One region of the Ruegeria sp. AA6 genome, then DNA from elsewhere that is predicted to be linked to it. Evidence: riboswitches for the same ligand, from Rfam matches in the RefSeq annotation. Region 1 holds a riboswitch; the other holds the start of a gene.
The links. A riboswitch is a leader RNA that binds a small molecule or an ion and turns the genes downstream of it on or off. The one in region 1 is predicted to bind cobalamin.
Positions count from the first base shown of each region.

Region 2: it holds a riboswitch for cobalamin, as region 1 does, so the genes downstream of both, ACR0LN_RS19935 (hypothetical protein) here and ACR0LN_RS09580 (DUF1636 family protein) in region 1, are expected to answer to the same signal.

Region 1 is NZ_JBQGAN010000005.1:211,946-222,271, reverse strand. It holds gene ACR0LN_RS09590 (ABC transporter substrate-binding protein) at 1-107, opposite strand, end outside; gene ACR0LN_RS09585 (ABC transporter ATP-binding protein) at 126-911, opposite strand; gene ACR0LN_RS09580 (DUF1636 family protein) at 911-1,264, opposite strand; cobalamin riboswitch at 1,358-1,564, opposite strand; gene ACR0LN_RS09575 (DEAD/DEAH box helicase) at 1,785-3,695, shown strand; gene ACR0LN_RS09570 (FAD-binding oxidoreductase) at 3,836-4,915, opposite strand; partial or broken gene ACR0LN_RS09565 (SRPBCC family protein) at 4,921-5,295, opposite strand; gene ACR0LN_RS09560 (SDR family oxidoreductase) at 5,331-5,465, shown strand; gene ACR0LN_RS09555 (NAD(P)-dependent oxidoreductase) at 5,477-6,355, shown strand; gene ACR0LN_RS09550 (GntR family transcriptional regulator) at 6,534-7,250, shown strand; gene ACR0LN_RS09545 (Ldh family oxidoreductase) at 7,304-8,308, opposite strand; gene ACR0LN_RS09540 (dihydrodipicolinate synthase family protein) at 8,568-9,476, shown strand; gene ACR0LN_RS09535 (aldehyde dehydrogenase) at 9,481-10,326, shown strand, end outside.
Region 2 is NZ_JBQGAN010000024.1:45,052-51,687, forward strand. It holds gene ACR0LN_RS19910 (SRPBCC family protein) at 1-350, opposite strand, end outside; gene nudC (NAD(+) diphosphatase) at 391-1,371, opposite strand; gene ACR0LN_RS19920 (bifunctional 2',3'-cyclic-nucleotide 2'-phosphodiesterase/3'-nucleotidase) at 1,581-3,428, shown strand; RNA gene ffs (signal recognition particle sRNA small type) at 3,468-3,566, shown strand; gene ACR0LN_RS19930 (alpha/beta hydrolase family protein) at 3,604-4,461, opposite strand; cobalamin riboswitch at 4,596-4,816, shown strand; gene ACR0LN_RS19935 (hypothetical protein) at 4,900-5,307, shown strand; gene ACR0LN_RS19940 (protein-tyrosine phosphatase family protein) at 5,318-5,803, opposite strand; gene ACR0LN_RS19945 (DNA polymerase III subunit gamma/tau) at 5,934-6,636, shown strand, end outside.

The DNA.
Region 1 (10,326 bases):
TGGGTTTCGAACACCAGCGGTTCGCCGCAATTGTCAACCGTCACTTCATGAGCGGCAGCGCCGCCTGCCATTGCTGTGATCAGCGCCGCAGACCAGATGTGTTTCATTCGGGTTATTTCCTTCGATTATGTTGAAACGGTGGTTTTTCGAATATCCAGCGCCGGGATCACGCGGCCTTCGTGGTGAAAGCTCAGGTAATCGACGCCAAACGTATCGCGTACATGATCAGGCGTCAGCACATCGGCCACCGGGCCGAAACTGGTGAGACGGCTTGATTTCATAAGCGCAACATGGGTGGCAAATTCGGGGATCATGACCAGATCGTGGACGATCATCACCACTGTGATACCCAACTCGGCCACCAAAGACAGCATCCGCCCCTTGGCGTCCGGGTCTAGGTGGTTGGTCGGTTCATCCAAGAATAATAGCGATGGGTTTTGCGCCAGAGCGCGCGCAATATGCGCCCGTTGACGTTCACCCCCAGACAGGACAGCCATCTTCTTGTCCGCAAGCATGTCCAAACCTGTCAGTCGCAGAATTCTGGAAAGCTCTGCGGCATGCTCCCCGGCCGAGCGGTCCGAACGTATCGGTATCTGGCCCAAAGCGACGTAGTCCCGCAGCGACAGCCTTCCATCCGGCAATTCCTGCTGACTAACCACGGCGATCATGCGGGCCCGTTCGGCCGCCGACATCTGCCTAAGGCTGTGCCCTTTGATCTGAACATCCCCCAGCACCAGGTCCACCGCACCACATAGAAGGTTCAAAAGCGTTGTCTTGCCTGCACCGTTCGGTCCGGCGATGGCGAGAATAGCCCCCTCGCCCAGTTCGAAAGAAGCTTGCTGCAAAAGGACGTCCCCGTTCAGCGCAAAGTATTCAAGATCGCGGGCAGCCAAAAAGCTTGAGGTCGTCATCAGCTTACCTCCATCTCGATCCGGGGCATTCGAGACAGAGTTTTCTCGAACAACGGGCGCGGTCTGTCGGTCGCGTTGGTCCAACCATCAGTGCTTTTTTCGAATTGCTGTGCAAACTCAGCCAGTGCCTGGATGTCCTGCTCGGTCTCAATATCACCAAACAGGTATTGCGCTTTGTCAATCGCCTGAAAGCCGACGGTTGTTGGGCGGCCGCAACCAGCCATGCAGGAAACCATACGTATGGAATACCCGGGTGAAAGTTGGCCCGTCAGGGCATCACGAATTGCATTCGCTTGTTCTGCGCCTTTGCAGGTCTCGCATATCAGCAGGAAATGTTCGTTACTCGTTTGCATAGCCCGCTCCGCTTATTGCCGAAGCGAGATAGTTGCAATGTAATAACGTAACGCAGTCGCCACTTCGCCTCCTTCCGGGACACCCCGCCCCGGGTTGGTTAAAACGTGATGGCAGGTCTCCTGACTTGCGGGTCGATGCTTGGCCGTCCTTCCCGGCCCGTAGGCCAGTGGGTATTTGGCGTCGCTCACCGCTTACAGTTGCGGGGGCAGTTACGGACTTGGCGCCATTCGGCCAACCTCACCGTATTCCCTTTTCATCCCGCCGTAGCACCGGTGGGAACCATCAAGGGATACGACTGCCCGAGAACCGTGATTGGGTCAATACGGTTTTTCAAATGTAAAAGCAGTTTTCTCGGCTCTAACCCATAAGCCGTCGTTCGCCGAGATCGGAGCGCCCCTTCGCAATCGGCGCTTATCAACCCTATACATCCGCCTCTTCTCTCAGTATGGACAGCGCTTCGACGTTGATCCGTCTGTTGGACGCTCTGAGGGTGGCCGCAGCATCCAAAAGAGCCGAACCATGAAACAGACCATTGCAGATGCCCTTTCACGCAAAGGGTATACAACGCTGACTCCAGTCCAAGAGGCCGTATCAGCCCCAGAACTTCAAGGGCGGGACCTGCTGGTCTCAGCTCAGACCGGATCGGGTAAAACCATCGGCTTCGGGTTGACTATCGCATCTACCATTTTGGGTAAAGCTGAGGTCTTTGACGCCAGCGGCGCGCCATTGGCTTTGGTTATCGCACCGACGCGAGAGCTGGCCATGCAGGTGAAACGGGAACTTGGGTGGCTTTACGCGGATGCAGGTGCGTTTATTACATCCTGCGTTGGCGGCATGGACATGCGCGATGAGCGCAGGGCGCTGGCCCGTGGCGCACATGTCGTGGTGGCGACACCCGGTCGCCTGCGCGATCACATCATGCGCGGCTCGATTGATCTGACGGCGGTACGAGCCGTAGTGCTGGACGAAGCCGACGAAATGCTTGATCTCGGGTTCCGCGAGGACTTGGAATTTATCCTCGAGGAAACGCCGACAGACCGGCAGACTCTGCTGTTTTCAGCAACCGTACCGCGCGCCATCGCGAACCTTGCAACCCGCTACCAACGCGATGCAGAACGTGTGAGCACCGTCAGCGAACGGACCCAACACACAGATATCGAGTATCGAGCGTTGAAGGTCGCCCCACGCGACGGGGAAAACGCGATCATCAACGTTTTGCGCTACTACGAAGCACCAAACGCCATCGTCTTTTGCAACACTCGTGCCATGGTAGGGCGTCTGACTGCCCGACTGTCGAACCGCGGGTTTTCGGTGGTGGCTTTGTCTGGTGAGTTGACACAAGGTGAGCGTTCAAATGCTTTACAAGCAATGCGCGACGGACGCGCCCGGGTCTGTGTCGCAACAGATGTCGCGGCACGAGGGATTGATCTGCCAAACTTGGATCTTGTGATCCATGCCGAGTTGCCGAACAGCCACGAGACCCTTTTGCATCGTTCGGGCCGCACCGGACGTGCCGGGCGCAAAGGCGTCAGCACTCTGATCGTTGCACCATCCGCGTTCAAAAAAGCCGAGCGGCTTTTGAAATTTGCCAAACTCACGGCGCAATGGGGCGCGGCGCCGTCCGCAGACGAAGTCAACGCACAGGACCTGGCGCGAATGTTCGCATCTGAGGACTGGGAAGTAGACGTTGCTGATAGTGAACGCGCTTCGGTGAACGAACTGGTGGCGAAGTTCACGCCAGAACAGCTCGCTGCCGCGTATGTCCGCCAATACAAACGCCAGCATTCCGCGCCCGAAGAACTAAGCGAAGTTTCTACCGCATCGCCAAAACCACAGGCCGCCTTTGGGCCGAGCGTGTGGTTCTCTCTGTCCGAAGGGCGCAACCAAAACGCATCTCCTCGTTACCTTCTGCCTATGGTGTGCAAGGCCGGAAATATCACCAAAGCTGACGTCGGCGCGATACGCATCGCAGACGATGTGACCTACGTTGAAATTCTTGAAAGCAGCGTTCCCAGCTTTTTGGATGCCATTGGGCCAGAAATGAAGATCGAGGGCACAAAGGACATCGTGCGACTGGAGACAGCGCCCGATCTCTCAAAGCCCACTAAACCGGCCCCAAAGCGTGGCGCAAAGGGTAAAAGAGGCCCGGCAAAGTTCGAGGACAGACCGCCTCGACTCGCTGAACCGCAGCCTGCAAAACCGCGCAAGAAGAAAGCGGCTACCGGGCCTGAGAAGGCCGAGGCGAATGCCAAGTCTGACCGCGATGGCACCAGCCGCGTCGGGACGGCCAAAAAGCCAAATCGAAAACCTAAAACCGATCGCCCGAAAGGCCCGCCCCCGCCTAAGGGGAAGCCAACTAGCAAGAAAAATCGCGCGCGTGCGGCGGCCTCGAAAAAGGGTGGCAACGCAGTGCCCATGCGCAAGAAATAAGTTGGGGGCGCTCGGTCGCTGATGACGCACCATATGGGTTTTGACCCGGTCGGCTTCCCCCATGCGGGCACCGGTCGAAATCAGCGGCAGTAGTCCAGCGTCCAAGTGGGGAAGCGTTCACACAACGCTTCCCCTGCGCTTCAAACTTCGACTTCGACTTTGCCAATCGGGTTCGAACAACAGGCAAGAATATACCCGGCCTCAATGTCGTCTTCCGAAATCCCGCCATTATGGACCATGTGAACCTCGCCGGTGGTCTTTTTATCCTTGCAGGTTCCGCAAACACCAAAGGTACAGCCTGACGGGATGTTCAGCCCGACCGAACGCGCGGCGGACAGAACCGTATCGGTCTCGGCGACTTTGGCAGTGACACCAGAGTTCGAGAACACAATCTCGGCCCTGCTATCATCGTCCGGTATGATGTCATCCAGTTCCGGCTGGTCCGCCTCGGTCTGAATTGGCGCGCCAAAGCTTTCCTGATGATAATTAGCCATGTCAAAGCCCAGACCGGCAAGCGCCTCGCGCACCGCCTGCATGAAGGGTTCCGGGCCACAGCAATAGACTTCTCGGTCGAGATAGTCAGGCGCCATAAGACCCAGCATAAGCTGGTTGAACTGGCCCTGATACCCGGTCCACGGACGGTACGGGTCGGGTTCTTCGACAACGAATTTCAGGTCCAGCCCGGACGTCCGGCTGGCCATCTGTTCCAATCGCTGGCGGAATATGATCTCGGAAGGCCGCTTGGCGCAGTTGATGAAGACAACATCCAGATCGCGGCCTTCGTCCCACATGCAGGTGGTCATCGACATCATTGGCGTGATACCTGACCCGGCTGAGATGAACAGGTATTTCCCCGCTTTGCTTTCGGCGTTGCTGAACAGACCTGCGGGACCAATGGCTTTTACGCGCATACCAGGTTGCAGGTTGTCCAACATCCAGCACGTACCTATGCTTTCGGGCTGTGCTTTGGCGGTGATCGTGATCGACCGTGGCCGTGAAGGAGAGGACGAGATCGTATAGGTGCGATGCACCACGCCGCCTGGCTGACCCGGAGCCGGAATTTCCAAGGTCAGAAACTGCCCGGGCTGATAGGCGAATTGCGCCCCGGACGGCGCGCGAAACGAAAAGCTGGCTGTGTTCGGCATCTCGGGAACGATTGATACACATTCCAGTGTTTCATCGTCTTGCCAAACAGTTGCTTGCGCAGTGAGATCTTTCATCGCCGTCACTCTGCAGCCATTGCGTCAGGTGCCAAACGACCCGCCAGTGTGTCGCAGTACCAGTCGACAAACTGCATCACACCAGACTCCTGCTTGGCGGAATAGGGACCTGGTATATATGCCGGGCTGTTGATCCCATGCTGATTGTCTTCGACAACCTGACGATCTTCGTCATTGGTGGCCATCCAGACCTCGGTCAGACGTTTCAGATCGTAATCGACACCCTCAACCGCATCCTTGTGGACCAGCCATTTTGTAGTGACTTCGGTTTCCGTCGGGCTGATCGGGGTAACGCGGAAGACGATCGAGTGGTCCGCAAGAAAATGGTTCCACGTTGTCGGATAATGAAACTTCAACAGCGACCCTGCGTCCGCAAAGGGTGCAAGGTGGAAATTTCGAAGAAGCCTATGAAAGGATGCTCGACCGGCAACCGACACGTGAAATGGCCGAGCCGATGGATATCGCGCATATGGTCGTTTTCCTGGCCTCGGACGAATCCAAATTCGCCACGGGTCAGTTCTTTGTCGTCGATGGCGGCTGGACCACGTAGGGAGCGTAAACATGCGTATCGGTATCGTAGGGTTGGGCGCCATGGGGTTTGGCATGGCCTCCAACATCCTGAAAAAACACGGCCAGTTGAACGTCCTTGGAAACCGGAATCGGACGCCTGTCGAAACCCTCGTCGCCGACGGTGCTGTTGAGTGCAGCGATGCAGCCGAACTTGCGCGCAACAGTGACTGCATCATCCTATGTGTGCCGAACTCAGCCATCATTGAGCAGATCGTCGATGACATGGGCGAGGATTTGAGCGTCGGGAAAACTCTGATCGACACCGGAACCTCTTCGCTGCCGGCAACAGAACAGCTTTCTCAGCGATTGATGCAGCGCGGCGTTAAATTCGCCGAGGCGCCTCTGACCGGTGGGATCAAACAATCGGCGGCCGGAGAGCTTGGGGCGCTGGTCGGTGCGGACACCGAAACTTTCGATCAAATCGAACCAATCCTGCGGCATTTCTGCGTGTCCGTACAGCATTTCGGTGATGTCGGCTCTGGCGCTCAGGCTAAATTTGTCAACAATTATATGGTGATGGGGATTGTCGCCCTTGTGACCGAGGCGTTCCACGTTGCAAGCGAGTGTGATCTGGATTGGGACAAACTCTATGACGTTGTCATTCGCGGTTCCGGCGATTCCGGCGCGTTTCGGCGGATCATCGGAAATGGCCGCAACGGTGATTTCAAGGGGTATGTCTACTCGGTTGAGGGTGGACAAAAAGACATGACCTACATTTCCGAGTTTCTGGAACAGTTCGGTCGTAACACGCCGCTGAGTGAATCCGTTTTGGGGCTGTATGCGGATGCTGTCGCAGCCGGACACGGAGACCTTCTTCTGAGCGAAATGCTACGACCTGACATTCGAAAAGAGCTATTCGGAGCCAAATGATGGCTCATTGGAAGAATTGGCGTTATACCCTTGGAAAACGCATTGCTGGTATCAAGTCGACTCTGAAAGGTGCAAATTGGCGATTTCTTGTGCACACAGTTGCAATCTGCAAAACTGCTTGTTCGACTGTGGTTGCCGGTGACAGCTGAGGTCGGCCCATTAAGAGGAACGCAAGCAGATGGCAAAACAAAAACCGGAAGACATTAAAACGAAAGGGCGAGGATACAGCGCTTTCAATATCTACAAGCAAATCCGGGATGAGATTCTGGCTTTGAAACTGGAGCCCGGCCAGCTTGTCGATGAATCGAGTATTGCAAAACGTTTTGAGACTTCAAGGTCACCGGTTCGCGAAGCATTGGTGCGGCTGGTGTCGGACAACCTTCTTTTGACATTGCCGAATAAAGGGACAATCGTCGCCCCGCTTCGGGTCGAAGAATTTCCACAATACCTGGATGCGCTTGATCTTGCGCAACGGGCGACCACCCGCCTGGCAGCTGAATTTCGCAGTGCCGAAGACCTGATTGCGATCCGGGCGGAACAGGAACAGTTCATCGACAGCCTGAAACAGGGCGACGTTTTGCGCATGATCGAAACCAATCGGAATTTTCATGCACAGATCGGCGTTGCCTCTGGCAATCGGTTTCTTGGGTCGGCGTATGAGCGTCTCTTGGACGATGGTCGGCGTTTTCTTCGGCTTTATTTCAAGTCTTTTGGTGATGTGATGCCGTTGACTATGGCTGACAGTCATGAAGAGTTGATTGACGCCATCGAAAAGCAGGACGTTGAACGTGCGGAACGGTTGGCGCACGAACATACGGAAGAGGTCCAGAAACGCTTTCTTCAATACCTGGGGACCCGCAGGATGGCTGACTTTTCGATCGAATTGCCTGCCTGACCCGCGCGCCAGAACCTGGCTGGCGCAGGATTGCGGCGCCAGTCAATTGCGCCTCAGGATTCTTTGAGGGACTTGATCTTATTCAACAGATCCTCATTCACGGCACGGGGACCATCGTCCTTTCTATGTACAAAGCGACGAGCACCCGGCAGCCGCGCGCCGTCAATTGCCGCGTATTTATCGACGAACCGATCCGTTTGCGCGGTCCATTCCGCATCGGAAAAAACATCCGGTGACAGCGCCATCAGGAATTGCCCGCCCTGAACGGGGCCGCCATCGCCATTGTCGCGCTCCAGCGATTCATAGGAAAACGTCTCGCCCACCATCGGACCCGCCAGCAGTTCGATCATCAACGCCAGCGCCGATCCTTTGTGACCGCCGAATGGAAGCAGCACGCCGTCTGCAATCGCCGCCGCGTCGGTCGTCAGCTCGCCTGACGCAGACAGGCCGGTACCAAGCGGAACTTCGTGGCCTTCCCGGGCGGCGATTTGAATCTCGCCCATCGCCATGGCTGCTGTGGCCATATCAATCACAATCGGATCATTATCCGGGCGCGGCCATGCAAACCCAAAGGGGTTGGTGCCGAAGATCGGGCTGGTGCCGCCATACGGGGCAACCCAGGGCAGGTAAGACACGCAGGTGATTCCAACCAGCCCAGCCTCGGCCAATGCTTCAACCTCGGGCCAAAGCGCGGCGAAGTGATGGGTACGCTGAATGGACACCCCAGCCAGCCCGTATGTTTTGGCCGCCTCGATCAGTTGTGGAATACAAGCCTTGTGGGCCATCGGCGCAAAGGCGTTTTTTGCGTCACAGCTCAGAACCGCCGGAGTTCGGTTCGACACCACCGGGCGCGCCTTGCCGTCTACCTTACCGCTGTTCAGAGCAATCACATATCCGGGTACGCGGAACAGGCCATGTGAAAGCGCACGGTCCCGTTCAGCCTTGGTGACCGTTTCGGCGACCGCCTCGGCGTTTTCGGTATCCGCACCATTTGAGACAAGCACAGTTCTCGTAAGATCAAATATCTCGTCCAGTGTAAGATCGACAACCGCGTTCATTCGGGTCTCCTTGTTGATGTCTCGTTCGGTTCAGGGTCGCGACGGCCCGACAAACAGGGTGCGTATAGCGCCGCCACAATGGCTGAATCGTGTGGCTGTGAATAGGGATGCTCGTTCTATTAGCCGTGATTTTTTCCTGCACAGCCAGATCGAACAGTCTTGAGTTCTGTTGGGATGTTATCTAATCTTTACTTTGCATACAATCTGTCGGCAATTTGTCACGCAGCCGTCGACAGCTTTCGTTTACAGGAGATCGAAGATGAGATTCGAAGGAATCTACACTCCGATCATCACTCCGTTTCTCAACGATGGAGAGATTGATTGGAATGGCTACGCCGATGTTATCGAATGGCAGATCGAAAACGGTGTGTCGGGCATCATCGCCGGCGGATCGACAGGTGAGTTTTACGCGCTGAGCAAGGAAGAACGCATTCAGCAGTTCAAGTTTGCGGCAGAGCGCATCAATGGGCGCGTTGAGCTGATGGCCGGGGTCAATGACATTCGTGTCCCGGAGTGTATTGAAATTGCCAAGGCTGCACGTGACGCGGGTGCGCAATCCCTTCTGGTCGCGGCGCCGCCCTATTCGCTGCCATCCGAGTACGAGCTGGCGGCGCATGTCCTGAAAATCGATCAGGCCGTCGATTTGCCGATCATGCTGTATAACTATCCGGGTCGTGTTGGCGTTGAGATGGGCGAGGAATTCCTTAGCCGCGTGGCGCAAAGCGCGAATATCTGCGGCATCAAGGAATCCAGTGGCGATTACGGTCGCCTGCCCTTCCTGCACCGCAACTTCCCGCAGATCGAACTTGTGGTCGGCGGTGAAGAACAAGTGCTTGAGTTCGCCGCCTGGGGTGCAAAATCCTGGGTCTGTGCCACCGCCAACATCTTCCCGTCGGAATGCGTCCGGTTCCTGGATGTGCTGACCAAGGAAAAGGACTTTGACAAAGGCCGTCGCATCATGACGGCACTGTTGCCGCTTATGAGCATCCTCGAACAGGGCGGCAAGTTCCTGCAATGCGTGAAATACGGGTGCGAGCTGCAGGGTCGGCCCGGCGGCATGGTACGCGGCCCGATGCGTCCGATGAAAAAGGAACTGGCCCGGGAAATGGACGAAGTCGTCCGGGCGATCCGCGTCACCGTGAACTCAATTCTTGACGAGAAGGCGTAATCCAATGAGCGAACTTCTTACCCACGAAGAATACAAGGCCATTGCCGCGCAACTGACCTTCCCGACCAATGCTTTTATCGACGGGGCCTTCCAAAAGCCGAAATCCGGCAACACCATGGACACCGTGAACCCGGCGACCGGCGAAGTTCTGGCCAAGATCGCGGCCTGCGGCCCTGAAGATGTCGATCTTGCGGTCGAAAAGGCGCAGAAAGCCTTTGACGCTGGCCATTGGTCGCGCATGCACCCGGCCGAGCGCAAGGAAGTGCTGATCAAACTGGTCAAGTTGATCAAACGCAACCGGCATGAGCTGGCGGTGCTGGAAAGCCTGGAAAGCGGCAAGCCGATCGCGGAATGCCAGTTGACGGACATCCCCGAAACGATCAATACCATCAGCTGGCACGCCGAGGCGGCCGACAAGATGTACGACCAGATCGCGCCTGCCAATGACGATGGCATCGGCCTGATCGTCCGGGAACCTCTGGGGGTTGTCGGCTGTGTCCTGCCCTGGAACTTCCCCATCATGACGATGGCCTGGAAGATCGGCCCTGCGCTGGCGACCGGCAACTCGGTCATTGTGAAACCGGCGGAACAGACATCCATGACCGCGCTGCGCCTGGCTGATCTGGCGAAAGAAGCCGGTCTGCCCGACGGTGTTCTGAACGTGCTGCCCGGTCTGGGCACGGATGTGGGCGAGCCGATGGGTCGTCACGACGGAATTCAGGCGATTTCCTTCACCGGCTCGACCGAAACCGGTCGTCGCTTCATGCAGTATTCTGCGGAAACCAACATGAAGAAGATCGTGCTGGAATGCGGTGGCAAGAACCCGGCTGTGGTTCTGTCGGATGCGGAA
Region 2 (6,636 bases), on a different contig from region 1:
GGCAGAGATTTCGCGGTCAGCGACATTTCTATGCTCAGGCGGGTGCGGCGCTGCGACAAGGCCAAAAATTCAACGGTCGTTATTCCATTCATGCCCTTGCCTGAGGCTTCAAAACGCATGTGTGAAGGGGGTTCACACTCGGCCATGTGAATCGCAACGTGGCGCGGCTTGCCACGCAGTTTGAATTCGGTTTCCCACTGTGTACCCGGCACCACGCCCATGTGACCGGATAACCGACGCACCTCAACCCCTCGGCGCATCGCCATACGCTCGAAACGCTCAAAATCGGCTACCATTTCGAAGACCGCATTGATCGGGGCCTCGATATCTTCGCGCGCTGTAAACTGCATGGTGCTTCGTGGTTTTCTTTTCTATTGGGCCAGTATTTTTTCAGTCCAACGTATCCGCAAGCCAGTTTTGCAGCAGAAAATGCGCAATGGCACCCTTGCGGGCGGGCAACAATTTAGGGTGCTCTCCGGCGAAGGCCTGCATCATCTCAGGTTTGCTCACCCACATTCCGTCTTCGATTTCCACCGGATCAAGGGTGATCTCGCGCGACAGTGCCTCTCCCGCGCAGCCGAACATCAGCGAGGCTGGGAACGGCCAGGGCTGGCTGGACAGGTAACTGACGGACCCAACCGGAACGCCTGCTTCTTCCATCACTTCGCGCCGCACCGCAGCCTCCAGCGTTTCGCCGGGTTCCACGAAACCCGCCAACAGCGAATACATCCCCTCGGGCCAGCCCGGAGACCGCCCCATCAGCACCGAATCCCCGTGCGTGATCAGCATGATGACCACCGGATCGGTGCGCGGAAAATGCTGCCCTCCGCAAGAGGGGCAACTACGCTGCCACCCGCCCTGCGACACCTCGCTGGCGGCACCGCAACGCGCGCAGAACCGATGAGTTTCGTGCCAGCCGATGACCGCCTTGGCCGCCGCGGCCAGTTCCGCATCCCGTGCGGACAAACGGGTCATGATCCGGCGCAGCTCGGCAAACACATAGCCTTGAGGCAGGTCCGGGTGCTGCTGTTCAGATGAGTCGACAAACCCACCGATCTGCGACATGTCCATCCCCTCGGGCGACCAGTTCGAGATATCCAGTGCAAAGACCGGCACGCCATCCGACAGACCAAGAAACACTGGTTCTTCGATGCTGCCACCGGGGCCATTTTCCACCAACCCATGGGACATGGAAACAAGCCCCAGCTGATCCAGCCTTTCCCCCTGAACCAGCGGTTTGCCGCGCCACAGCAACAAGCAGGACGCCTTGGGATGGGTGCGCGCGTGTGCCAATTCCTCGGCATCGCCTCGAACATACGCGGCACGATCCAGACCCGAACTGCCAAACGTCACAAGTTCTGCGTGTTTCATTAAAAATCCTCTGGCGCGTCGACACAGGGCTGCCACGGCTGCCGCGACAGTGCAACGGCAATTTACAGCACCCTGAATCCCGAGGCCGTGAAAAAGAACGGAGGTCTGCGTTACAAGTTGCAATTACTATACTATTTGGCGAAAATACTTAACATATAACTGCTAAAAGTAGAAGTTTGTCACAGTCTCTTTCCCCTTTGCACACGTCATTGAAGATCCGGATTCTGGCTACCTCCGATCTGCATATGAACCTTCAGGGATTCGATTATTATTCCGATCAGGCGGACCCTGCGGTCGGTCTCAGCCGTACGGCCACCCTGATCCGCGATGCGAGGGAAGAAGCTGAGGCTGATGGCGCAATCGTCCTGCTGTTTGACAATGGCGATTCCCTACAAGGCACGCCCGTTGGGAAATGGGCGGTCGAGCCGGAAAATGCACCGCATATCCTGATGCGGGCCTTCAACGACCTTGGATATGACGCCATCGGACTGGGAAACCACGATTTCAGCTTCGGTCTTGATGTTCTGGATCGCGTGATCGCCGACGCGACCTGTCCTGTGATTTGCAGCAATGCACGCCGTCTGGACACGAAATCTGCTTGGCAGGATCAAGCCATTCTGACCCGAACAAAAAGTAGCGAAAACCAGCGTATTTCACTGAAGATCGGAGTATTTTCTGTGCTGCCGCCGCAGACCGCAAACTGGGAGGCGCATCGGCTTCAGGGCCGAGTGGTCGTGGAAGACATCCTGTCATGCGCCCAACAAAAGATGCTGGATTTGTCGGCACAAGGTTGCGACGTGATCCTAGCGTTGGCGCATACTGGACTTGGGCCGGTTAGCCCAGAGCCGGATCTTGAAAACGCAATCATTCCTCTTGCGGCCATCGACGGGATCGACGCTTTGATTGCAGGGCATTCGCACCTTACGTTACCCGGCCCGGCGCATGATGGGTTGGACCATGTCGACGCGACTTTGGGTCGGGTGCACGGCAAACCCGTCGTCATGCCCGGCGCGGCAGGGGCATATTTGGGTGTGATTGATCTGATGTTGCAGCGCGTGGACAACGGAAGATGGAAGGTATTCAATCACAAAACTGAATTGCGGCCCGTCTGCCCGGCAAAACACAGTGGAACGCCGCAACCAATCGCCGAAGACCCCGTTCTGGCGCGCCTTTTCTCCAGCGCGCATACGGAAACGCGCCGTCGCGCGGCGCGGCCGGTCAGCCATAGCGATCACCCTCTTCACAGCTATTTCAGCTTTTGCGCTCCTGACCGAGGTCTTGCCATTGCTGCGGCGGCTCAAGCCGCAGCCTTGCGTCCATTTTTGCACGGGACGCGCCTTGCAGGGCTACCATTGCTGTCAGCAATCGCACCGTCAAAGTTCGGAGGCCGCGCCGGCCCCAGACACTACACGGATGTCCCTTCTGGCCAGCTATGCCTGCGTCACGTGAACGACCTGTATGTGTTCCCCAACGAATTACAGGCGGTTGTGGTCACCGCCGAGCAGATTAGCGATTGGCTGGAAATGTCTGCGGGGGTGTACAATCAGATAACACCCGGTCATCCGACGGAGCTGGTCTCGTCTGACCGGGCGGGGCATAACTTTGATGTTTTACAAGGGCTGACTTACCAGATCGACCTGTCCCAACCGCCCCGTTTTGAGGCAAGTGGACGTCTGACCGACCCGGCACATCGGCGCGTGCGTGATATCCGGCTCGACGGCCGCTTGCTGATGCCCAGCAAGCGCTTTGTCGTTGCCCTGAACAACTACCGCGCCAATGGCGGCGGTCATTTTCCCTTTGTCGAACAGGCGGAACCGGTCGCGCTGCCTGTGCTGCCCATCCAGCGCGTGTTGCAGGATTACCTGTCCAAAGATCTTCCACCTGACTCGTTGCAACATGCACCTCGTCCCTTTCACCTGACCTCGTTTCCTGGTTCGTCGGCGCTTCTGCGCACCGGGCCAAAGGCCCAGGCACATCTGGATGAACTGTCTGAATACAACCCACAGATTGTGAGAAAAGACGACGAAGGCTTTCTGCTGATCCGCTTGTCGTTCTGACGGGTTGTCTTTCCCCCGGTCATTGCCTATATCAACCGTTGAGAGGTTGGCGCGGGCGAGCGCCTCGCCAACCTGGTCAGGTCCGGAAGGAAGCAGCCACAACGAGCCCCGCTTGGGTCGATGTCCAACCTCTCACTTCTCCTCACTGAAAAACATGCGTCCGTTGGTTGGGTATTCAGTCGATCAATCGAGGCCAGACGGCTGCGCTGCGCCGGGCAAATGCACCGATATGGCCAACTTCGGACAAACCGAACTCAGCCGGGGACAACAGATGGCGGCGCGCGTTAGGCCCATAGAGGTCCGCCAGCCGCCAAACCGCGTTCGGTGGCACGACATCGTCATCTTCAAACGTGAACAAATCCACAGGGGTCTCCGACTGCGCCCACCGCGCTTCGGGCAGAGTAGTGCCGATTTCCGGCAAGTAGTTGCGCGGCGCGGTACACCACCTGCGCCACTGCCAATAGACGCTGGCAGGCAAATCCGCCCCAAAACCCACCGCCTTGCCCGGCAAATAGCCAAGGGCTTTGACAGCCAAGGGCGCGTGGCCGTACCAAAACAGCAAAGCCAATGCCCGGTAGGGCCAAGGATGGTCAGACACCGTCACCGGCCCGGAACAGACGCAAATCATCCGGTCGATCTGTTCGATATCGGGCTGGATCGGCCCCAGCATTCCGCCAACGGAATGGCCGATGCTCCACTGCTGCGCGCTGGGAAATCTTCGCCGCATTTCGGCGCGGGCGGCAGGCATGTCGATCAACGCCCACTCCGCCATTGTGGCCTGTGCCGCCTTCAGCGATCCGTTCAGAGAGTGGCCGAAATCGCGGTAATCATAGGTCAAACAGGCCATGCCATTTTCTGTGACCAGCCAGCGGGCAAAGTGCTGATAGTAATCCCGTGGTACGCCCGTCGCGCCATGAATGACCACTGCGGTTTCGGGCTCGCCCACCGGTAAATACAACCGGGCCGACAATTGGGTCGACCCTGAAGGGAACAGAAAATCCTCGGTCAGTATTGTCTGCGTAGTGTCCAGCATGTTACCCTCATTCTGAACTGTTCAGTTCACCTTTCAATCCGCATAGTTTGCCGCCTCAAGTCAATCCTGTTTCCAGATGACCACGCGTCCACTTCACTGCTCCATTTGGCCGCTTGACTCAGGTCCCCTGTACCCGCTAGCGATGACGTGATGGTTCTCGTCCCCGATCTTCGGGGCGGGATGAAAAGGGAACACGGTGCGGTTCTGACTGGGAAACCGGAATGGACCAAAGCCGCGACTGCCCCCGCAACTGTAAGCGGTGAGCAATGCCGAAATACCACTGGCCGAAAGGTTGGGAAGGTCGGCAAAGCGACGACCCGCAAGTCAGGAGACCTGCCATCGAACCAAAACCGAAACTCGGGCGGGGTGTCCGGGCAGGTCGTCAGCATGCTGTCACACCTGATCCACGTCCCCCGTCCTACGCGCGGAGGGCGCATTATGATCTGGAAGACAAAGACACACCAATTCACCGCGACCGTATGCCAGAAAACCGGCAAAACCTGCCCGGCGCTGGCTCAGGCGGCACGCGCCATCGTGCAGGCGATGGAGGCCGCCGTGCCCGCAACGACCCCCGATTTTGAAATCGACGGCAGCTGCGAGCTTAGTTATTGCGCGCAGGGCTGCACCGCGCGGTTCCGGGCGCAAAAGGACCAGATCCGCGTATTTTGCGGCACCAGCGCAGTCACCTCGATCGAGGCATTGGACGATTACGCGGACATGCTGTTCGGCCTCGACTTTACCATGCGCCCCTCAGGTATTTTACCCACCCCGCCCTGCGCGATGCTTGAGGTTTCGGCACTTGAACCGCAGGCCGCAAAGCAAGCGGATCGGCATATAGCCCTCTGATCCGGCGAACCTACTTGGCGCGTGCGGCCCACTCGAACTGACCATTGGTTTCGACAGCACAGGGCCGCACCCCGCGCAGGCGCTTAAGCGCCGCGTCGGGGTTTTCCCCATGCTCAACCATGAGGCGCAGAACGATCATCCCCGATCGACCGCAGCCACCCCGGCAATGTGCCAGCACCCGACCGCCCTGAGCCAGGATGCTCGCTGCAGCCGCGCTGACCTCAGTCCAAGCTGCTGCAATCGCAGAAGGCGGAGCGCCGAAATCATCAACCGGCAGATGCGCCCACTTGATCGCAATCGCACGAAGGTCATCCCCAAGCTTGCCAGCGCCTTCTCGCTGCATCTCAACCTCGGTGGTCATGGAAATCACCAAATCCGGTTGCCAGTTTCGAAGCACATCCAGGTCTTGCGCATAATCTCCACCGCCCCCCGGCAATGGCGACAACGCAACAGAGCCGTTGCCAACCTGCACAGAATATATTGCGAACTGACTCAAGGCGGGTCCTCCTTTGGCGGTTTTAAGATGGGTAATCTGGCTTGCAAACAGAAATTCGCCTACGGGGGCTGTGGACGCGGGACGCAGTGGTCTCTACGCTGCATCAGAACCCGAATCCGACAGAGCAGACATGAACGACACGCCCAGCCCCGCCTATCAGGTTCTTGCCCGCAAATACCGCCCGGAAACCTTTGCCGACCTCGTCGGTCAGGACGCGATGGTGCGCACACTAAAAAACGCGTTCGAAGCTGACCGGATCGCCCAAGCCTTCATCATGACCGGCATCCGCGGAACCGGCAAAACCACCACCGCGCGGATCATCGCCAAAGGCATGAATTGCATTGGCCCCGATGGTGAGGGCAAACCAACCACTGAACCTTGCGGTCAGTGCGAACATTGCGTCGCAATCATGGAAGGTCGCCATGTCGATGTGATGGAGATGGACGCCGCCAGCCGCACCGGCGTGAATGACATTCGCGAGATCATCGACAGCGTTCGGTATCGCGCTGCGTCTGCCCGCTATAAGATCTATATCATCGACGAAGTTCACATGCTCTCGACCAGCGCCTTCAACGCGCTGCTCAAGACGCTCGAGGAACCGCCCGAGCATGTGAAGTTCATCTTCGCCACCACCGAGATTCGCAAAGTGCCGGTAACGGTCCTGTCGCGATGCCAACGGTTCGATCTGCGGCGGATCGAGCCGGAGGACATGATCGGCCTGCTCAACAAGATCGCAGCGGCCGAGAACGCCCAGATTGCCGATGACGCGCTGGCGTTGATTACCCGTGCGGCCGAAGGATCGGCGCGGGATGCAACCTCGCTGCTAGATCAGG